DNA from 4 places in the Paenisporosarcina sp. TG-14 genome. Region 1 is predicted to be linked to each of the others. Evidence: riboswitches for the same ligand, from Rfam matches in the RefSeq annotation. Region 1 holds a riboswitch; each other region holds the start of a gene.
The links. A riboswitch is a leader RNA that binds a small molecule or an ion and turns the genes downstream of it on or off. The one in region 1 is predicted to bind thiamine pyrophosphate.

Region 1 (5,762 bases):
GCCACTTTGCCAGTAATGGCATGACGAGGATAAATTGGCGCTTTTAATCGAATGGACAAAATCTCTGCTGCTGGGTAGTCACTTAAAGACCCGATTACAATGGCTCTCTCTACCATTTTCACATCCATTACATCTGGCTTACTGTCTGGTTTTATCTTCAGCTCAAAATAATCAGCAATTCCTTTTGCAATGGCCTCTCCCTGGGCTATCAAGACCTTTGCGTCTTGCATTTTTATACTATCCGTTCGACTATCCATGAATCCACCTTCGACAAGAACGGCTGGCATTTTCGTTTCTCGTAGTTCATGAAAGTTAGCGGATTTGACACCACGATCGCGTATTTGCATCGCATTGACGACCTTAGGATGAATGTGGTTAGCGAGTTTAAGAGATAAAGGATTATTACTCGCCGGCTCCATTACGAAAGTTTCCACACCACTATGATTTCCCCATTCATCTCCAATCGCATTATGGTGGGAACTGACATAAATATCAGCTTTCCAAGCGTTTGCCTGATTTGTACGATTTACTAAAGGTATATCTGTTTTACCACTTGGATCGTCCACACGTAATTGTTGAACTCCATCATAGTTTGCTAGAAAGGCCATTCCGGCAATCACTACGGAATTGTTAAATGACCATTCTCTTTCCCCGATCGGCGAACGTTTCCCTGCTGTATTTATCCCGTGACCTGCTGACCATGCTACTTTCTTCATCTATCTTCAATTCCTTTCATTTCAAATTATTCGCCACTCAGCTAAACGTATATAGAAATGAGTTTATTATATAAATAGATAGAAGAAAATAGGAAATATGGATACAATTTTTGAAATTTAAAATTAAATCCTCTACTAGTTAACCCTTTCAATGAACTATTGGGCAAGTAAAACGTTCCTTATATAGAAGAAACTAATTAAAAAGTGAAGGCAATAATTACAACTTTCATAGCGAAAAAAAAGGGAATTTAGTATTATATGGCGAATATAAGAATATATGCCTAAATAGTAAAGTCATTATATTTACCTATAAATTGTTTATAAAAAAGAAAAGAGGAATCTCGTTGGAGAAAATCATTGATTTACATGAGGATTTCTACAAAAGCATTCAGAACGATCTTGAAGTTAAGGAAAAACTTGAACGCGAAAAGATTACCATATTGGATGGGTTTATTGAAAATAGGGAACTTGTGCGACTGTACTACCAAGCATTCTATATAAGCAAAACACCTAGAATTGTTTTATGTGGGACTAATCCAGGAAAAAACGGGGCTGGTCAAACAGGAATACCTTTTATAGATTTTAATGGTGCGTCGGAGTTATTTCCTAATGTTGACCAAGATGACAAAGAGAGAAGTGCTCAATTTATTTTGTCAGTTATTAGTGAAATAGGGAAAATGAAATTTCATAAAAATGTATACATGACAAACTTATCGTGGTTTGGTTTTATTCAGGACAATAAGAATGTGAATTACTTTAATTTACCTACACCTTTGGACGCGGTTTTTACAGATTCCTTTTTAACAGAAATGGAAATTGTTCGACCGAAAATGATTATTCCTTTGAGTAAAGAAGTTGAACAAGCATTAAATAAAATGACAGAAGAAGGAAGATTAAACTATCCGGTAGGTCCGCGTCTACCACATCCATATTATTGTTCATTCGGTAAAAGAGAAGACAAGTATAAAGAGAAATATGTGAATAGAATTACGAGTTCGATGGGGAGGCTAGCTTAAAGGTGAACAATGAGGCCACCTTTGTTTGCGTCCGTATGAAAGGCCGACTACTTGCGGGGCTACCTGCCAAATAGATGAGAAAAGGAAGATGAATTTAATGAAAAACATGATAGAAAAAGCCATGCAATTTGCTGCAGTCAAACATGATGGACACTATCGAAAAGACTCGAAAATTCCATATATCACGCATCCAGTAGGCGTTGCAATGATCCTGAAGCAAACAAAGGCTCCAGACGAAGTGGTTGCAGCTGGGATTTTGCATGACACGCTTGAAGATACCGATACAACGGCCGATGAACTTATTGAGCATTTTGGGGAAAAGGTTTTGCAATTGGTTATCGCCGCATCCGAACCTGATAAATCACTGCCATGGGAGGATAGAAAACAGCACACAATCGACTCCATTTCAGCTATGACACCTGATGAAATATTAGTCATTACCGCAGATAAATTGCACAATATCCGATCAATTCAGGTGGACTTGAATGAAAAAGGCGAGTCTGTTTGGAGTCGTTTCAATCGAGGAAAACGTGAACAGTCGTGGTATTACATGAGTGTTGTACGAGAATTGGAATCATTTAAAAAAGAAGTTCCTCTTGTACGCGTGCTCAAGAAAGAAGTGTTCCAATTATTTGTTGGCAAGAAAAAACTTACTGTGAAGGAAATAGATGCGCTGTTTAGTTGTAGTTATGATTGTAATGAGAAGCGACAGCGGGAGATAGCTTCTATGGGCATCCTTGGTTTTGTCAAAGAAGCATTAACATACGCGGATGACACATACATAAACGCTGACTACAACAAGGTTTCTCCTTTAATGGAGTCATTAAGGAAGCGAGGCATCGATTTTGAAATGAATTCCGATGGCTCGTTCATCCTGCTATCATACTGCGCTGAACTCAAACATCGTCTAGCTTGGTCTGATAAAACACTTTACAAACATTTCAAGCGCAACCTTAAGAATCTGTAAAGGGGTTTTTGTGGAAATAAAAGAGTTAAAGCAACTACGCCTTGTAATATTGTAAAGAAAGACGTACCACTGAGTGTGTACTGAAGGAATAGGAGACGACGATCGAAGTGACTTATCACTTCAGTCGTCGTCTCCTTTCATTTTTTAGGTTGTGATGCAGTTCCTTTACCATCCATAGTTAAAATCAAACACATGTCCACGTTAAGGTGAGCGAAGGACGCACACCTGCCGCGAGATAGCCTGTACGAAAGAGAACTAGCGAAACTCTAGCCAACGCTGAGAGGTAGATCATTTTATAATAATATTCTTTCTAACTCTTGTAACTGAACCAAATGTGTGGCAAAGTTAACCTAACAAAGTATTAGACGAACTTCATAACTGAAACATGTGGGGGGACCAGTGTTGCTGGTTGAGACCGTATCCTTAAGATACAAACCCTTGGAACCTGATCTGGTTAATACCAGCGTAGGAAACATATTTAAACATTCTTATTTGTGTTGATATGCGCCCTAGGTACCTACCTAGAGGTGCTTTTTTATATGAAAAAAGATGTTTTAAAGATTAGACAGAGCTAAATGATTACACTAGAAGTTAGTGATTAATCAAGTACCTTGTGAATATGTTTCCACCTTTTCGTTCCATCGTTTAATGCTTTTAATAGAAAAGACAAGGGGAGAAAAGATGATGAAAAAATGGATAGGATTACTACTAATTGCTCTACTGCTAACAGCCTGTGGGAATACTGACAGCCAAAGCACGGAACAAAATGAAGACATAGACAAGTTAAAAAAAGTAACAGTGGTATTGGATTGGACGCCAAATACAAATCATACAGGATTATACGTTGCAAAAGAAAAAGGATACTTTACAGATAAAGGCCTTGATGTCGAAATTATTATGCCAGGTGAAGCGGGCGCTAACCAGCTAGTAGCTGCAGGTAAGGCAGAATTTGGAGTTGGGTATCAGGAATCTTTAACCGAAGCACGAGTGCAAGATATACCAATCGTGTCAATTGCTGCGGTTATTCAACATAATACTTCGGGCTTTGCGTCTCCTGTAGAAAAGAACATTACCTCACCAAAAGATTATGAAGGTAAAGCGTATGGAGGATGGGGAGCGCCTGTTGAAAAAGCAGTGATTGCCTCTTTAATGAAGCAAGAAGATGCTGATGTAGAGAAAGTGGATATTATTAATACAGGTGATACAGACTTTTTTACAGCTGTAAAAAGAGATGTTGACTTTGCATGGATCTATTACGCATGGACAGGAATTGAAGCGGAACTTCGCGGAGAGGAATTGAATATGCAGTATCTGGCTGATTACTCAGATAAGCTAGATTACTATACACCTATTTTGATTACGAATGAGGCGTTAATTGCAGAAGATCCCGACACTGTGCGTGCATTTGTAGCAGCAGCTTCACAAGGATATGAATACTCAATTGATAATCCACAAGAAGCGGCGGATGTTTTAATAAAGGCTGTTCCAGATTTAGACCCTGAATTGGTTAAAGCAAGCCAGAAATGGTTAGCGCCAAAGTATCAGGATGATGGATCACAATGGGGTATTCAAGAGAAGTCTGTTTGGGAAAACTATGCAAATTGGATGAGCGAAAATGAATTATTAGAAGGCAAGTTAGAAGTAGAAAAAGCCTTTACGAATGAATTCTTACCAAAAAAGGAGAATGAATAGATGATCAACTCTTTAGTCAGCATTCAAATTATACCAAAAACAAGAAATGGGGAAGATTCAATCCCGTTTATAGAAGAAGCAATTGCCATCATTCAGGAGTCTGGGATACGTTATGAAGTCCATCCTCTCGAAACAACCATGGAGGGGAATTTGACAGAAATTTTCTCCGTGATCGAGAAGATGAATCAAAAAATGATAGATTCTGGCTGTGTGAATGTCATTTCTCAAGTGAAAATCCTTTATCAACCGAGCGGTGTTTCTATGGATAAATTGACTGAAAAATACCGGTCATGAGAATTTTATATAGAGGATGGAGACCAGTATTGGTTCTCATCCTCTTATTTTCACTATGGCAACTATCTACTTGGTTACTCGAAATACCGAAATGGCTTCTGCCAGCTCCATCTCAAATATGGGCTGAGGCAATAACTGGCTGGTCAACTTACAGTCACCACTTAATTTCAACTATACGACTGTCCTTTATGGGTTTACTAATAGGTAGCGCTGTTGGCCTGCTAGTTGCGGTTAGTTTGCATCGCTTACCAAAACTTAGAGAGGCATTTTATCCACTAATCATATTGTCACAAAACATTCCCATCATCGTATTGGCCCCATTGTTAGTCATCTGGTTTGGATTTGGCCTTCTACCTAAAATTATTATTATCACGCTAGTTTGCTTCTTTCCTATCACCATTGCTGCGATGGGCGGATTTCGGCAAACCACTGCTGAACTTATGCATTATATGAAAATGGCAGGGGCATCAAACAAACAAATTTTTTGGAAAGTAGAGTGGCCATATGCATTGCCTTCGATATTTTCCGGACTAAAAATTGCAGCAACTTATAGTGTAATGGGAGCTGTTATCTCAGAATGGCTAGGCGCCAAAGAAGGGATCGGGGTCTATATGACTCTTGCGTCCTCCTCATTTCGGACAGAACGTGTCTTTGTGGCAATCTTTCTCATTATGATTTTAAGCTTAACCTTCTTCGCAATTATTTCTTCATTAGAGAAGAAGTTGGTGAAAGGGAAGCCTAAGGGGGAGGGTACTAATGGGTATTAAGCTCAGCATAGAAAATATGACGAAATCCTTCGATAACAATAAGGTACTAGAAGAGTTATCTTTTCAAGTACATGAAGGAGAATTCGTTTCAATAGTAGGACCTTCAGGAAGTGGAAAGAGCACGTTATTTCATCTAATTGGTGGACTCTACACCCCTGACTCCGGAGATATCCGGATGGATGGAAAACGAATAAATGGCCAAAGAGGTTCAATCAGCTATACACCACAATCCCCTTCAATATTACCCTGGCGGACAGTACTTGATAATGTACTGCTAGGTGGAGAAATTATCGGCAAAAAAAGTGAAATA
Region 2 (5,762 bases), on a different contig from region 1:
CGATGTATGATTCATCCGTCAGCATTTTTTCAAAATCATTTATTTCTTTATAAGCTCTTTTCCATTGCGGCTTTGTTGCAAATCCTTCGATACGTTCTACTAAGACTCGTCCATACCAAGAACGATCAAAGATACTAATTTGTCCGTGTTGCGGAAGCTTCCTCCAAAAACGTTGAAGGTAATGGTATCTTAATTCATGTGGTTGAGGAGCGGCTATCGGGTGAACTCTAAGTCCTCGGGGATCCAACCTTTCCGATAATCTTTTAATCGCCCCCCCTTTTCCAGCTGCATCCATCCCTTCAAAAACGAGCACAAGACCCACTTTTTCGTTGAATAAATGTTGTTGAACGTTTAACATGTCGTATTGGAGCTGTTTTAATTCTTTGTTGTATTTTTTCTTATTTTCATATCGTTGGTCCATAAGTAATTCATTTAATCGAATGTTCATCCAAATCCCCCATTCTTCTGTCTCTTATTTTACAGAAATTTTCGGTAAATTGGAAATTGATGTTATCGTTACAAGGCGTTATACTACAGTATAGGAGGTGAATGCTATGGTTCGTTTCGCACTTATGGTAATCTCACTAATCGGTGTAATTACTGTTAATGCTTTAGCTAATATCTTGCCTTTAAATAATCAAACTACAGGTGAGATATCCAATCGTCTTCCGGTTTTATTTACTCCAGCAGGATACGTATTTTCGATTTGGTCTGTCATTTATCTATTGTTAATCTTTTGGGTAGTAGGCATGTGGAAAAAGCGTACACAAAATGACGCTGCCTATGCAAAACGCTCAACTCTGTTTATCATTAGTTCTATTTTGAATATGGCATGGATTTACTTGTGGCACTATGAATCTTTTTTATTAACAGTTGTAGTAATGATTGCATTACTTGTCACTCTTATTATTTTATACGGCACTTATAAGGTTACAGATAATCTGGTCGCGAGTCGACTACCTATTTCTATTTATTTAGGGTGGATCAGTGTCGCCACAATTGCCAATATTAGTTATGTTTTAACCTTTTATGAATGGAGTGGCTGGGGTTTAAGTAACCCATTATGGGCTGTAATTATGATGACTATCGCTACAGCACTTGCATTACACATTCGTTACCATCATTTTGATATTGCATACGTCCTGGTCTTTATTTGGGCTTTTATTGGGATAGCCGTTCGAAATGGTTTAGAAGAATTACTAGTCTCAACAGCCGCCTTCTTCTTAAGTGCAGTCATGCTTTCTGGCATCCTATTTATTAAAAAAAGACCAACTGCGCGTTCGTAGCAGTTGGTCTTTCGCTTTTAATTTATTTTCGTTATTAGAATAGGTTTATCTTTCGTGACAATCACGGTATGCTCGATTTGAGCTACAAGTGATTTGTCTGGAGTAAGAAATGTCCAGCCATCACCAGACTCCACAATATGTTCCGCTTTTTCTGAAATAAACGGCTCAACCGCTAAAACCATTCCTTCTTTCAATATGGTTGGTTCCCATGCGTCAAAGTAGTTTAAAATATGTTGTGGGGCTTCATGAAGAGATTTCCCAATACCATGACCAGTTAAATTCATAATGACAGTAAAACCATTCTGTTTTGCTTCGCGTTCAACAGCTTTACCTATTTGATTTAAACGAGCGCCAGCTTTCACTTTTAACATTGCACGGTCAAATGCACTTTCAGCCACTTCGCATAATTTTTCTTTATTGTCGTAACCTTTCCCAATAACAAATGAAATGCCTGTATCTGCAAAATAACCATTTAACGATCCAGAGACATCAATATTTACAAGGTCACCATCTTTTATAACACGTGAACCTGGAATACCATGTGCGACTTCTTCGTTAACACTAATACATGTGAAACCTGGGAAATCATATTCCCCTTTAGGACCTGAAATCGCCCCTTTTTCTTTAAACATACGTCCACCAAGATCATCAATTTCTTTCGTTGTGACACCCGGTTTTGTTATTGCGCGCATCGAGTCGCGAATATCTGCAACAATTCGGCCTATGGCTTTTAACGACTCAAAGTCTTCAGTTGTTTTTGCAATCATAATCGATAAATCCTTCTTTCTAAAATATCTAGCCATACTATACCACAACAAAAGGCGCTTTCCCATCAGCTAGAATAATTATGAACATTCAGATAAAATAAAGATGTTTTGCATAATAACAATTTATATAATTTTGATGTGAAGTCAAGGGCTTCATTGTCCATTGATTCTTCGTGTACTACTCTTTCACATTTCACACAGAATTATGCTTTTTGTGGTCTAAGTAAACGTGAGGCAGCTAAGAATAGTAATGAGCATGTAACTGCCGTTAATAAAAACACAGGAATCATGTACGTCGCATTATAGATACTAGAATAGATGAATAAATTGGCACCTTCTTCAACATACATACCAAAGAATAAAATGCCGGTAATTACGTGAGTGACATAACGTAATAATGAACCAATCAATACAGCACCTACAATTATAGAAATTATTTTCCCTCGATTATTTTGTTGGGCATATTTAAAATATTGATTACGAAGTATTCCAGCAAATCCAACAACACCATATGCAATTAAATAATCCAAAATTACTTGCATAACTACAAAACTAAACGATAGTGGTGCTACAGAAATTAATCCTGAAACAATTTGCAACAATCCTACTAACAAACCAGTAATTACACCAGCTAATGTGCCTCTGCGAAATGCCATTAAGACAATGGGAATCATCACTAAACTAACTGATCCTCCTTGTGGCATTTTAAATGCCACAAAGTCCAATACAAACCCTAACGCAGCAAATATTGCAATCTCTACTAATAATAATACTTTTTGATTTCTCATCTTTCTTCCTCCTTTTGCGATGTGCTGCAAATCGCGAGTCAGGGTGAAAAAAACCATAAAAAAAACGACCTCAGGGACAGAGCCTGACGTCATTGGAGTCGGTTTCTATCCACATCCCTGCGCAAGCATTAACTTACAGGTTCTAAGGGTTAGAACTTTTCTCGTTCACTCTCAGCCATTACAGGCTCCCCTTGTGGTACATACATTAAATTTTAATAATACGAGTTTATTGTACAGAAAGTTAGAAAGAGAAACAAGAGGCTAATGGCAGTCCTGTGACTTTCAACTATTTATCGCTATACTAGGTATATAAAATTCAAAAGGCTGTGAATGGTACATGATCAATTTATTGAAAAATTTAGTAGCAATCAAAAGTGATACAGAGATTGGTGCAAATGACGCACTACGGTATTGTTCGTCGTGGCTTACAAGTCATGCGATCCCACATCAAGTCCTCGAAAATGAAGGACGCTTAATGATTCACGCAGAGGTAGGTCAAGGTCCTACGACCATCGTATGGAACGGACATGTAGACGTAGTCCCTGCGAAAATTGAACAGTTTAATCCAATTATTGAGGGTGACAGACTATATGGCCGTGGTTCTGCAGATATGAAGGCTGGAGTTGCTGCAATGATGGAAGCTTTCCGACATATTTCTTCTATTCCAAAGCAATTGCAACAACTCGTTGTTTTGCATATAGTAACCGATGAAGAAACGGGTGGTCACAAAACATCTGGTCATCTTGTTGAGACTGGTCATTCTGGCGACTTTGTCATTTGTGGTGAGCCAACCCAATTAAAATTAAGTGTTCAATCAAAAGGTGTTTTGCAAATACATATCACATTTCTAGGAAAAGCTGCACATGGTTCACGTCCTTGGGAAGGAACAAATGCAATTGAAGCATCATACATATTTCATGAAAAGCTTATGAACTTACCTTTTACAAAAGCAAGTAATTGTTATTTTGAATATCCTTCCATTAACTTGGCTAAAATTCAAGCAGGTGATCGCTATAATGTTGTACCTGACCATTGTGAAGTTGGATATGATATTCGCTTTATTCCTGGCCAAAAATGGGAAGAAATTTTACAACAAATTACCGATTTAGCACATTCAATTAATTCAAAAAACATTGTCAAAGTTTATGATAAAATGTCTGCTATTATCACCTCAGAAGATAATAATTACATTAAGTCACTATCTGAATTAACAGCTAAAGTCACACAAAAAGAAGCTGTTCTATTTGGTCAGCATGGAGCTGCAGATACACGTTTTTATGTTAACACAGGAGCTATAGCTATTGAATTTGGTCCAAGTGGTGATGATTGGCATGGTCCGAATGAATACGTATTGATTTCATCAGTAGAACAATATGCAGATATTTTAACGAAACATGCGTTGACTTGAAACCATTTGCATATGTTTCGTATAAATAGCTAATAGAGTTTTAAGGAGGAATAAAATTGGATAATCGACGTGTTTTATCCGCTTTGTGTTACTTCAGTATTCTATTTACCCCATTTTTATTACCAATTATCATTTACTTTATTACACCTGATCCAGAAGTTAAGCGTCATGCAAAACGCTCACTACTTTCACATGCAATCCCAGTTGCACTTGGAATTGTCGGTTTTATTATATTAATGGTTTTGTCTCTTACGATGTATAGTACTTCCGACTTTTCAATTCAACCAGGTACATCAGTTGATTTCTTTGCCGCTAGCATACCATTATTGTTTTTGATAGTTTATGGTGTTCTTTCGATTGCTGTATTGATTTGGAACATTATTCAAGGAATTAAAGTGCTTCAGTAGGTTTACTTTTTACTTCTTGTGGGAAATAACAATAGTGACAGGAGTGATATACATGAAAATTGGTAAATTAATTAAAACAACTATAAAGTTTGCACCTATCATTATTCCAATCGTTAAAAAAGTTATTGATTCTAGAAAAGGTACTAAAATCACATATACACGCAAATAAAAAGTTGGAACTCGTTAACTCGAGTTCCAACTTTTTTAAATGAAAGGTTTCATTTCAGATAGTGCTAAATATTCTTCTTCTAAAAACGAAGATGGCAATACTGCAGATTCGTCACCCACTTCATTAGCATCCTGTTGTTCTTGCATAATCTGTTCAAAGCTACGAGGATTTGCAGGAGGCACCTCATTTTTCATTACCTGCATTGAGCCTTTTGAATAGACATTGAAAAAACTGTTCGCCATTGCTCGGTATCCCTCTGCATTTGGGTGCACATCTGCTGCATTTGGTACTTTATCTATTGCATTATTACCGAAAGCAGCATCAACTGACACAAAATTCACACCTGCTTTTTTAGACACTTTTGCTAAAATATCATTAAGACGATCTAATTGTTTAGCCGTACCGAACTTTTGCGATTCACGTGCATGTGGATACGCAAAATAATAACCCATTACATAAATTTCTGCTTTCGGTGCTATTTTTTTCAAGTCGGTTAACATCGTTAACATGTTTTTCCGGACGGTATTTAATGAAAAATCCACGGGAATCTGTTGAAAGGATAATGATCCAGACTTATCATTCGCTTGAATAAGCCTCAAAAGATCGTTGGCTCCGGCTGAAATTGTAATGACATTTGCATTTTTAATCAGTTGTTTCGCCTCTTTAGATTGCACACGTTCAAGCACATCGGCAGTCGTAAATCCCGGAAATGATAAATCTTTCGAATAAAAAACAAGTGGTTGATTCCTCGCAATTTCTTGGGCAATTAAATCACTATAACCTGTATCAATTCCACTCATGGGTGTTTGACCAGCAGCAATAGAGTCGCCCAGTGCCACATAGGAAACAGGACCAAATACTTGAGCACTTGTTTGAAACGGTACTAGAAATACACTACAGATTACCAATATGGCAGTTAATCGTCTTTTTATCATAA
Region 3 (5,762 bases), on a different contig from region 1:
CCCCACCCATTGGCACAGTTTCTAGCAAACAATTTAAACAAGGAGTTTCTCCTGGAAGTACAGTATAGGTAATTCCATAACTTCCAACACACGCACCATATATCCAGGGAATCTGAAACTTCTGGGAAATATCATTTATAATCATCCGGATATCAAAATTATCAGTTGCATCCATGATTAGATCCACGTCTTTAACAAGCTGTAACATTTCCTCTACAGAAACATCCATCACATGGCACTCAATGTCTACCTCCGAATTTATGAGCGTTAAGTGTTCTTTCGCTGCGATGGCTTTTGGAATTCGATGATTCGCATCCCTTTCGGTATAGAGCTGTTGACGTTGGAGATTACTCCATTCCACGTAGTCTCGATCCACAATAGTCAACTTCCCTATCCCTGCACGAACAAGCACTTCGGCACTCCCCGTTCCAAGTGCTCCTGCACCAATCACTAATACATGTTTTTTTCTTAATTTCGATTGTCCTTGTGACCCTATTGGAGCGAATAGTTTTTGTCGTGAATAACGTTCATTCAACTAAAGCTCATCCCTTCCGAAGGGCTACTAGCTGTCGCATATCGCTTTTTCGGAATACGACCTGCTTCAAATCCTAATCGTCCCGCTTCAATCGCTAGCTTCATGGCCAATGCCATTTTCACTGGATCATTTGCTCCTGAAACAGCAGTATTAAGTAATACACCGTCGGCACCTAACTCCATCGCGACGGCTGCGTCAGAAGGCGTCCCAATACCAGCATCAATTATTACAGGCACTTTTGCCTGTTCGATAATAAAGCTAAGGTTTAATGGATTAATGATCCCTTGACCAGAACCAATGGGTGATGCACCTGGCATAATGGCGTGACAGCCTAATTCTTCTAATCGTTTAGCTAATAGAACATCGTCTGATGTATAGGGTAAAACGGTAAATCCCTCTTTTAACAGTTCTTCTGAAGCCTTTAATGTTTCTATAGGATCAGGCAATAACGTTTTTTGGCATCCAATTACTTCAACTTTAATCATGTCACAAAGACCAGAAGCTTTAGCTAATTTAGCAATTCGAACCGCTTCTATTGCTGTCTTTGCACCTGCCGTATTTGGCAGTAAAATGTACTTTTTTAGGTCTAATTTTTCTAAAAAATTAGGTAGACTTGATTCAAATATATTCATTCTACGAACGGAGAACGTTAATATCTCTGCTCCTGAAACAGCTACTGCTTCTTTTTGAATATCAAAATCAGGATATTTTCCAGTGCCCAATAATAACCTTGACGTGAATTCATATGATCCAATCTTTAACATCATCATCCGCCTCCTACAAAATGTACTAACTCAACTTTATCCCCATTACTAAGTTCGGTTTCTTGGTGTGATGTTTTTTCCAATATCATTTCATTCCATTCAACGATAACTACCTTTTGTTGTAATTCGAAGTGCTGCAAAAGGTTAGCTACTGTTTCCACCGTATTTGGGACTTCTATTTTGTTCCCGTTAATCACTAATTCCATTTGCTTCACTCCTTTTTTATGTTAATTGCCTGACCAAACGATCTACCCGAAAAGGTTCCAAATTTAGTGATGTTGGTTTACCTTCAACCAAGTCGGCGATAACCTCACCAGTTATAGGAGAAAGTAATATTCCATTTCTAAAATGCCCTGTTGCAATAAATAAACCTTTGTATATAGGGTGTTCTCCTAAGTACGGAAGCCCATCAGCGGTTTGCGGTCGAATGCCAGCCCATGCCCGCTCCCATTCTGCTTCAACAATGGACGGCATCAGTTTTTTTGCTTGTTCCATCAGTATGGATATTCCCTCTACCGTAACTTTTTTGCAAAATGTTCTTGGCTTTAAAGTTGCACCGACAATGATTCTTCCCCCCTTCTTAGGGACAAGGTAGCAACCATGCGAAAATACTGTAGTCGTTAGTATTTGACTATGTGTAACAACAGAAAAACATTCACCCTTCACAGGATAGGTATCTAGCTGTAAGCCTGTTTTTGAAAGTAACTTCCTACTCCAAGCACCACCTGCAACAATGACATTTTCACTATTAAAATTTCCTTCATTCGTTACAACACCCGAGACCTTCCCTTTTGACAGCTGAAAGTAATATACTTCCACGAATTCCTTTATTACTACACCACGTGCTGCTGCAGACTTTAAAAACCCTAAAGTTAACTGAGTAGCTTCTACTTGCCCATCTTTTTCAAGATGCATTGCTCCTGTAATCGCATCAGACAATACTGGCTCTTTCCTTCTTACCTCTTTACCTGTCATCCAATCGGCTTGCTCTCCACTTTGTCGTTGGATAGCAATGACTCGCTTATATTCCTGCTGTTGCTGTTCGTTTAAGGCAACCTTCAACATGCCTTTATTTATAAGTTCTATATCTATTCCACTCGTCTCTTTTATCTCGCCAGCTAGTTGGGTAAACATCGCTCTACTTTTTCTAGCTAATTGAAAAAGTGATCCTTGTCCATCCATTTCTGCTTGAGCACCCAGCATCCCAGCAGCAGCTCCAGAGGCTTTACTAGCAAGTCGTTCTTTTTCCAGCAAAAGGACTTTACCCCCTCGTTTTGCAAGGTTATACGCAATGGCTCCCCCGATTACTCCGCCTCCTACTACGATTGCATCATAAACATATCTCATCAAAAATCCCCTTCTCCCATAAAAATATTTAAGTACAATTCAGTTGTTAAGTAGATAGATTTTGATAATATTCTTTTACTGCTGCTAAAGGATTTTCTGCTTCTAAGACCCCAGACATCACAGCAATTCCCTGTGCACCTGCATCGATGACTCCTCTAATATTTGTAGGTTTTATACCACCTATTGCTAATACTGGTATCAAAACATGATGAGCTACGAGTTCTAATTGATTTAAACCCTTAGATACTAATCCTGGCTTCGATTGTGTGGGAAAAATATGTCCGAAAATAACATAATCTGCTCCTAGTTCTTGTGCAGTTAGACCCTCGTCAATTGAATGCACAGAACATCCAACTCTCAAGCTTGTAAACTGTTTTTTAACAATTTCTACAGGTAAAGAATGATAGGCTAGTTGGGCTCCTGCTACTTTTGAAGCAAAGGCAACATCTACTCGATCATTGATTATTATTTTAGAAAGAGGCACTTTCTGGTCTGTTAATAAATTCACTATTTCGTAAATCTCATTGGCCGTTTTAGCCTTTTCACGAATATGAATGGCATCGATATATGGATGGATCTGACCTACAATTTCCGCTAATTTCTGAGGTTCCTGTTTCCCAGTGGATATGACATGTAATTCTGCATTTTTCATTCCAACTATCCTCCTCATTTTTGAAAGCAAAGATGATACCCTTAATATCTATAATTCCAGAAATCAAAAAACCACCCCGGCGTTGGAGTGGTTTGTTATTATATGTATAGACTATAACTACATTTCCACTTCCCTACGCCAGTTCTAATTAGATCAGGTTCAAAGGGTCTGGACTTTCTCCATCTCAGTCTTTAAAGACTCCCCTAGTGTATTTATATTCAATTGTATGAGACTGTTACAAAATATTAATTCATTTTCTATGATTTTCTATGTGAATTTTAATGCTCCTTTTCGGACCGGCCATTCCTCTAAATTGTAAGCCATTTCCCAAAATGAATATTCGTAATGACTACTAATGATAAAATGTTCTTTCATTTGCTCACGGTCATCTTCTGTTAGCTTTTCGGCAATCTTGTCTAGTCTATTAATTTGTTCCTCGACTAATGTTCTAAAACCTTCTCCACCATATGCTGCAATCCATTCTTGGTAAATTGGTTCTTTAGGGGAACACGTCTGCAGTTTCTCCCCAATTTCATAGTAAAGCCAGTAGCATGGTAATATTGCTGCGATAATATCACCTAAATGTCCTTGATATGCCACACGATACATATGGGATGTATATGCATAAGCAGTAGGTGACGGCTTGAAGTTTGCTTGTTCTGCTTCAGTAATTCCAAGACGACGTGAAAAGTTTCGATGTAAAGACAATTCTGCTTCATATGTTCCCTGTGCATGAGATGCTAATCTACTTGTAGTGTCAAGATCCTTTGCCCTTGCAGCACCTAAAGCTTGAACCCTTGCAAAATGGGACAAATAATAAGAATCCTGCATGACGTAATACCTGAAACTTTCTAAAGACAATGTACCATCCCCAATTCCTGTTACAAACGGATGATGAAAGCTTGCTTCCCAAATGTAATCGGATTCCTCTCTTAAAAGCTTAGAAAATGTCATGAATACTTCCTCCTCAATAATTTTACTCGAATAGTAACCTATCCCTGATTTATAAGAAAAGCGTAAAGCTCCACACTAGCTCGAATTAAGAAAATACTCTTAAAAATATATACTTTCACATATTTTTGCATATAAAAAACCACTTTCTTAACAATCATAAGAAAGTGGTTGTATCGGAAAAATAGGTAGAAACGTATTGCTCCGCAACTCCACTTTCCTACGCTGGTGTAAACCAGATCAGGTTCTAAGGGTCTTAAAGTATTACTTTAATCTCAACCTTTATTAGTAAGTAAATAATTTCTATTTACTTATAGAAAGGTCCCCCTAGTGGAAGATATTACTATTCAATTGTTCGTAACCATCATAACATGTTTTGGTTTCTTTTCCATTCTAATATGTCATGAAACGATTGAATTAATATTCTATGAGTTTATTTTTCTATTCTTAACTACTATCTCACCTCGAATCACTCTATGTCCACTACTGCTCATACCTGTTACTTCTACCTTAACTTCAGCAACACATTTCTCTTTGACAACGCCTGTTAATTCCACTCCGTCTCCAACCTGCAGAGGTGCAAGAAACATGACATTCATTTGTTGTATCAGTAAGTGGGCATTCATATAAGACGACAGTATTCGACCTGTGAAACCCATAGTGAGCATTCCATGAACGATGGGCTGATCAAATCCCTTTTGTTGTGCAGCATCTTGGTCTACATGTATTGGATTGAAATCTTTTGAAACTTCTGCATATCTTGTAATCCAAATTGAAGGAACGTTTTTGATTGAGATCGTCTCGAGTGAATGACCAACTTCTAAAGCAAATAACGTATTCACTTTTTCATCTCCCCAATTAGTGTAGAGTTTGAAGTGAAGATGACTTTACCTCTTTCATTTTCACCAACTAGTTCATTATCCAAAATAAGGAATGAGCGTTTGGATTTAACCGACTTTAACGTGATCATACACGTATAAGTTTGGCCCGCCATCACTGGTTCACTATAGTTAATCGATTGATATTTATGAATAAAAGAGTCACCTCCATTCATCCAAGGTACTTTAATATATTGCCAAAAAATCATAGGCATGCAGGGTGGTGCTGGAATATCGGCGTACCCTTTATTAATAGCTTCTTTGTAATTGAAAAAAAGCGATTCGGTTTCTTCGATTGAACGTGCATAATCAGCAATCATTTCTCTGGTGACTGCTACTTTAAAGGGAGTGGTTGTAAATCCTTCATAGGAATAGTAATCCATTTCATTCTTCCTCCATATATTTTTCAAATAAGGTTGCTATTCCAAGTCCGCCACCTATCCCGATTGTGGCAATACCATAGCGACATTGAATAGACTTCATTTCAGAATAAAGTCGAGTAACAAGAATTGCTCCAGAAGCTCCATATGGATGACCATAAGCAATTGCTCCCCCACCTTTATTAAGTCTTTCATAAGGGATTTGAAGTGATTTTGCAGAAGCCACAACTTGGGCTGAGAAAGCTTCATTTAATT
Region 4 (5,762 bases), on a different contig from region 1:
AAACATCTTTTTGGCGTAAGCTATTCACTACTTCATCAATAATTGGGGCTGAAAAAAGCATACCGGTCTTGACTGCCTTTATGGGTAAGTCCTGAAAGACAACTTCGATTTGATGTTTAACAAAGTCTGCAGATGCAGGGAAAACTCCCTCTACACTAAGTGTATTCTGAGCTGTTAACGCAGTAATCACTGATGTACCGAACACTCCAAGCTCTTGAAATGTCTTTAAATCAGCCTGTATCCCAGCACCTCCACTACTATCTGAGCCAGCTATGGTCATCACGATATTCAATTATTTTCACCTCTAGAAAATTGATGTAAAGAATTTAAGACTTCTATTTGAAATGAGCCAAGAAGTGGAGATAGAACCGCTTGTTCTGACACCTTTTTATAAACTTGTAGTACATCACGTAAGTTTAAAAGAGGTTCTCCTTCTAAAGTTAAGACTGCTGCACAAATTGCACTTAGTAAACAACCTGTTCCTGTTACCTCGGTCATCTGAATGTGACCACCAGTTACCCAGAATCCATTGTCACCATCAGTAACATAATCAGAAGCTCCTGTGACCACCACTATACAGTTCCATTTTTTGGCTACATGCGTGGCAACGGTTGCAATGTCCATCTCACCTTCTCCACTGTCCACGCCTTTTATCTCCCATGAAACACCTGCTATGGTAGCAAGTTCACCCACATTACAGCGCAGTAAATCGAATCGAACACTTTCTAATAGTTCATTTACTACTTGTTGACGAAACTTAGTCGCCCCAACTCCTACTGGATCTAATACAACAGGTGTTCCAAGCTTATTCGCTTTTTTCCCTGCTAGTAACATCGCTTCTTTCGTTCTTATATTGATCGTGCCAATATTAATTAAAAGAGCATTTGCAATCGCGACCATTTCTTCTACTTCTGTAACTTCATCAGCCATGACAGGTGACGCACCAATTGCAAGTAACCCATTCGCTGTAAAGTTCGCCACGACATAGTTCGTCATGCAATGTACGAGAGGCTTTTTTTTACGAATTTGTTTAATAGGCATAGTTCTTTACCTCATCTTGCCAGTTTTCATGTGTCCAAGGCATTTCCCAAAATTTCCACTCGTAGTAGCAACTTTTTTCAAAATGAGCTTTGAACACAGTTTGTTTACCTGGATTTGCTTCTGCGTAACGATTCATCATCGTCTTTTGCACCTCGATTTTTTCTTTATAATCCGGTGCACTATACATCGCAATCCATTCTTCATATAGCTTAACGCCTGGTTTTGCGTCTTTATACTTCTCCCCAATTTCTTGATATAACCATGGACAAGGGAACATGGCAGCAAACGCCTCTTCTACATCTCCGTTATTTGCAGCATTGTACATATGTGATACGTAGTTATAAGCCGCTGGAGCCGGTTTAAAATTTGCTTCCTTTTGTTCAGTTATACCTAGCTCTTTAAAAACCGTTCGATGCAAATCAAGCTCAGCCTCATTGATATGACGAGCCGTTTCTAAAAAGTAAGCAATATCTTCGTTCGTTTCAGCCTTTGTTGCTGCAATTGCTAGCACCTTCGTGTAGTGCTTTAAATAATAAGCGTCTTGCATAATGTAAAACTTAAACTTATCAAGTGGCAGTGTCCCATCGACAAGTCCTTTTACAAATGGATGATTAAAACTTGCTTGCCAATAAAGATCAGTTTCTTTTCGTACTTCTTCACAAAATGTCATCATAAGTCCTCCTTTTTCGGATGGACGCAAGTGCAAAAAACGCTCCTTTGCACGTGGCAAAAGAGCGTTGTAAATGAAACATTGCTCCCTACGTCAGTGTTAACTGTCAGGTTCCAAGGGTCAGGTTTTACCTTCTCAACTAAATAGTCCCCCCGCAATTAAAATATTGAATTAGCAAACAAAAAAGCCCTCCTAAATGGAGAGCTTTAGCACAAAAGAAATACGTCGAAACGCTATGTACTCTGCTCCCTACGTTCGTCTTAACGAACAGGTTCAAAGGGTCAGGTTTTAACCTTCTCAACGCAAATGCGTTCCCCTGCAACTATTTTAATTAATTTCATACTAGCATAATAGAGTGAAAGCGTAAAATGGAAAAGTAACATTTATCAAGTAGATTATGCTTAAATTCTTTTATTTTTAAATATATTTGTCGAAACATTTCCTTTCAATTTACATAGACTTTAGAAAGGAGTGAATTGTTCGTATGCCAATGTTTAATAATGAGCGATTTATTAAAGCTGTCAACATACCTAACCCATTATATCAATCTTTACAGGGGAGATATTTTGTTGGACAAACTGAAACGATTCGTTTCGGAAAAGGAAAAAATGCTTGGGGAGGCTTAATTAACCCCTCTAATTCAGATGTGAATTTATTTGTAAATGCATTTACCGTTACCAACCATTCTAATCAACCTTTTATAGCTGAAATTTGGTTTAATCCAAAACCTCCTGGAAAATCAATGATTTCGGATAAGGTAACACCTGCAAATACAACTCTTTCTCCACTTCCAAAGCCTGAAGTAAATATCGCTTTTGCAGAACTTGTTGAAGGATTTCCGAAGAGAGGGATAAATTCATTTAAGCGAATTGTATCTCCAAAAAGTACTTTGACGAGTGATGAAGATGGAAAATTCATTTTTTCATCAGGCGATTCATTTATTATTTTTTTAGTTTCACCAGATAATGAAATTGTTAAGGCAGATGTTGCATTCGGGTGGTTTGAAATAAGGGAATAGCAACATAAAAAAACTAATAGATTAACTTAGTTATTGTCTTATTGAACTAAAGCATGCTTATATCTTGTATAAATATCTTGGATTTTGTACTTGTGGATGTATGGTTTACTTTATCGTTTCAATTAATGTTTTACTAACAGGTACTTTAGTAAAACAAAACAGTCAAAAAAAATGAGCTTGGAGATACATTTCCAAGCTCACTTAAATAAACCAATAACTTTAACATAGCCTTTTATAATAATGTAATTAATGATTTTACATACTTATTTACTAATGCTTCTTTGTCTTCATCATTTAACTTGTAATAAGGACGCTCGTTAGGAATGATAATATGACTCAGAAAAATTCCTACTAGCTGTCTGGCACATAATTCAGTGTCAGCCTTCTGATTTTTTTGAGTAAAATGGTGATCTAATGCTTTTTTTAACTGTGCATGAATAATCACAGGGAAATCAATATCGGAACTCAAATTGCCTTTCAAACTTTCCGAGATAAGCATCTTAACTAAAGACGCATTTTTGGAAAGTGTCTTCAAGCGATTATCAATTGTTCCTTTAAGAAATTCTTCTGTATTTTCATGATCAGCTAGTTGCATCACCTTGGAATTAAATTGTTTTTCAAGTACATTTTTAATAACTGTTTTAAATAAATTTTGCTTAGTAGAAAACTTCCGAAACAAAGTAACTTCTGCAACGTCTGCTTCTTTGGAAATTTCCTGTGTGGTTGCCTGAAGCCCTTTATTGATGAAAATCTTTACAGCTGCTTGCAAAATTTGTTCAGTTTTATCTTTAATTGACTTCATCCCCCTAATTTACCAGTGTATCCTTTTCTATTCTAGGTTTTGTTTTTACAAAACGATCTAAAATAATCAAGACAGCTGGCATCACGACAATTGTACTGAATAAAGCTAGTGAAATATTGATTAGGGTCATCATACCAAAATTACTCAAGATGACAAAATCTGATACAAGCAAAGCACTAAAGCCACCAATAGTTGTAATGGCTGATGCGAAAATTGATTTTCCAGTTTTTTGGTTTGCTATTCTGATAGCATCGATGCTTGAACTCCCATTTTCACGTTCTTCATAAAATCTTTCCATGATTAAAATGGTGAATTCTGTTCCAATCCCTATAATCAATGCACCTAGCGTCGCCGTTAGAGGTGTATAGCTTATTTCAGCTAAATACATCACGGCTCCTGACCAACCAATGATTAAAGTAATCGGTAACAAAGGAATCAAAGCCTTAATCGGGTGTCGGTAAACTGCAAGTAAACCTAAAAATACAAGGGCCATGCCTAGCAAAGTCATTTTGTATCGCCCAGTTGTCAATCCAGAAACCATTTCGACATCTAACACAGATTTTCCTGTTACCATAGTTTCCATATTATCTGGCTGGTTATCGATAAGGTACTGATTCAAATCATCAATAAAGTTTTTCAACGGCTCAGCTTCCAGATGTTTTATTCCGACAGTGATTACGCCTTTCGTGCCAGACTCGTTAATAAGTAACTTCTGTTGTTGATCTGGAATATCATCCATTAATCCTTCTAACTCTGAGCCTGTTGGGATTTCCCCATCATTCAATTTTTTTAACACTTCTGTAATTGAATTTGACTTAACCACCACTTGTGAAAACTCTTTTTCAATCTCAATTGTTGTTGCATCTACCCAGTTAAGAGAACTTGAGGACAAGATATCCTTACCCTCAAACACGATAGAAACTTGATCGGTTGTACCAACAATATCTCTTAATTTATGAATATCTTTCAGGACTTGGGTATCCTGCGGCATAAATGTCTCGACATCAGTCTCTGCCTTAGCGTCTAAATCGACCCATATCCCAAAACCAGCTGTAATGATGGCTATGAGAATTATCCACCATCTGAGAGCAACCACTTTTTTAGTAATTCCATCAAGAAAATTTTCAATTCGGGAAGATTTAACTGTCTTTTTCGAGCGTTTAATAGAAGCTTCACTTGAGAAAAAGTAATCCCTTGTAAAAAGGAGTGGTATCAATATGAAAACACCGACAATGAAACTAATAATCATACCAATAGTTAACATTTTTCCGAAGTCTTGAATCATAGGGACGGGTGATGTGTATAGAGAAATAAAACCTAGTGAAGTTGCTATTAAAGCTGTCAAGACTGCTGGTACCATTTTCGTAACGGTACGATATAAACTTTTATGTGCGCGACTATTAAATTTTTTATTCAGCTTCATAATGATCCTCACCTTCTTCCATTTCTTCGGTATATCGACTCTGAAATTGGATGGCATAGTCAATACCTAAACCGATCAGAATAGGAAATACTGCCATCGACACCATGGTAATCGGGATGCTAACCCAGCCCATAATTCCAATTGTTCCAATTATTGCTATCAGTACTATCCCTAAAGGTAAAATGCGCCATCTAGTTTTAAACGTAATCATTAATACAATAATCATTGCGATGAGAGCAAGCATCATCATTTTTTTCATACTATCCTTCATGGAAGATTCAATTTCCCCGTCCAGTACCGGCTTTCCAGATACAAACGTTTCTGTCGTTGTTAATGAATGCTGATTAAGATAAGAGTTAATCGATTCTACTACCTCACTTTTGTCGACATCACTTACTTCTCCTTTGAATTTAATTGACATCATCATGTATCTGTCATCCATAACCAGCTCATTGAACATATCTTTTAGTTGCCCTTCGTCATCGTAAATCATATAATCAAGGGTTTTTTGCGTTTCAGGTAGTCCTGGGGAAAGGGTATCAGAATATTTTTGCATATTGTTCATATTCTCACTGATAGATTCCAACCGACTTCCCATTTCCTTTAATCCTGAACCCAGTTCCTTTAATTCAACTTGCTGTTGTATTTGTTTTCCTTGCCCTGACGTCATATCGTCTGTCGTTTGAAGTGCTGGGGGTTTGGATTCAATTTGTTTCAATTGTTCAGAAAGTTGGATCAACTTTTGACTGTATCCCTTCAATTGGATGATTTGTTCTTTTACTTGAGGGTTATCAGTTGGCATAGAAGA

Region 2: it holds a riboswitch for thiamine pyrophosphate, as region 1 does, so the genes downstream of both, thiT (energy-coupled thiamine transporter ThiT) here and C406_RS0109405 (ABC transporter substrate-binding protein) in region 1, are expected to answer to the same signal.
Region 3: it holds a riboswitch for thiamine pyrophosphate, as region 1 does, so the genes downstream of both, tenI (thiazole tautomerase TenI) here and C406_RS0109405 (ABC transporter substrate-binding protein) in region 1, are expected to answer to the same signal.
Region 4: it holds a riboswitch for thiamine pyrophosphate, as region 1 does, so the genes downstream of both, tenA (thiaminase II) here and C406_RS0109405 (ABC transporter substrate-binding protein) in region 1, are expected to answer to the same signal.

Annotation. Positions count from the first base shown of each region.
Region 1 is NZ_AMGD01000026.1:13,705-19,466, forward strand. It holds gene C406_RS19440 (N-acetylmuramoyl-L-alanine amidase family protein) at 1-716, opposite strand, end outside; gene C406_RS0109395 (uracil-DNA glycosylase family protein) at 1,061-1,732, shown strand; gene C406_RS19445 (HD domain-containing protein) at 1,830-2,699, shown strand; TPP riboswitch at 3,079-3,188, shown strand; gene C406_RS0109405 (ABC transporter substrate-binding protein) at 3,384-4,391, shown strand; gene C406_RS0109410 (thiamine-binding protein) at 4,392-4,685, shown strand; gene C406_RS0109415 (ABC transporter permease) at 4,682-5,452, shown strand; gene C406_RS0109420 (ABC transporter ATP-binding protein) at 5,442-5,762, shown strand, end outside.
Region 2 is NZ_AMGD01000050.1:3,370-9,131, reverse strand. It holds gene C406_RS0113910 (polyphosphate kinase 2 family protein) at 1-448, opposite strand, end outside; gene C406_RS0113905 (tryptophan-rich sensory protein) at 555-1,286, shown strand; gene map (type I methionyl aminopeptidase) at 1,304-2,053, opposite strand; gene thiT (energy-coupled thiamine transporter ThiT) at 2,257-2,841, opposite strand; TPP riboswitch at 2,939-3,043, opposite strand; gene C406_RS0113890 (M20 family metallopeptidase) at 3,191-4,249, shown strand; gene C406_RS0113885 (DUF4870 domain-containing protein) at 4,306-4,656, shown strand; gene C406_RS0113875 (SGNH/GDSL hydrolase family protein) at 4,861-5,760, opposite strand.
Region 3 is NZ_AMGD01000033.1:31,294-37,055, forward strand. It holds gene C406_RS0111120 (thiazole biosynthesis adenylyltransferase ThiF) at 1-535, opposite strand, end outside; gene C406_RS0111125 (thiazole synthase) at 532-1,299, opposite strand; gene thiS (sulfur carrier protein ThiS) at 1,302-1,505, opposite strand; gene thiO (glycine oxidase ThiO) at 1,522-2,646, opposite strand; gene tenI (thiazole tautomerase TenI) at 2,693-3,298, opposite strand; TPP riboswitch at 3,412-3,513, opposite strand; gene tenA (thiaminase II) at 3,566-4,252, opposite strand; TPP riboswitch at 4,450-4,588, opposite strand; gene C406_RS0111150 (MaoC/PaaZ C-terminal domain-containing protein) at 4,675-5,091, opposite strand; gene C406_RS0111155 (FAS1-like dehydratase domain-containing protein) at 5,088-5,510, opposite strand; gene C406_RS0111160 (acetyl-CoA C-acyltransferase) at 5,512-5,762, opposite strand, start outside.
Region 4 is NZ_AMGD01000006.1:63,755-69,516, reverse strand. It holds gene thiD (bifunctional hydroxymethylpyrimidine kinase/phosphomethylpyrimidine kinase) at 1-292, opposite strand, end outside; gene thiM (hydroxyethylthiazole kinase) at 289-1,041, opposite strand; gene tenA (thiaminase II) at 1,031-1,711, opposite strand; TPP riboswitch at 1,780-1,875, opposite strand; TPP riboswitch at 1,941-2,039, opposite strand; gene C406_RS0102945 (DUF6143 family protein) at 2,196-2,729, shown strand; gene C406_RS0102940 (TetR/AcrR family transcriptional regulator) at 2,962-3,531, opposite strand; gene C406_RS0102935 (efflux RND transporter permease subunit) at 3,536-4,954, opposite strand; gene C406_RS0102930 (MMPL family transporter) at 4,941-5,762, opposite strand, start outside.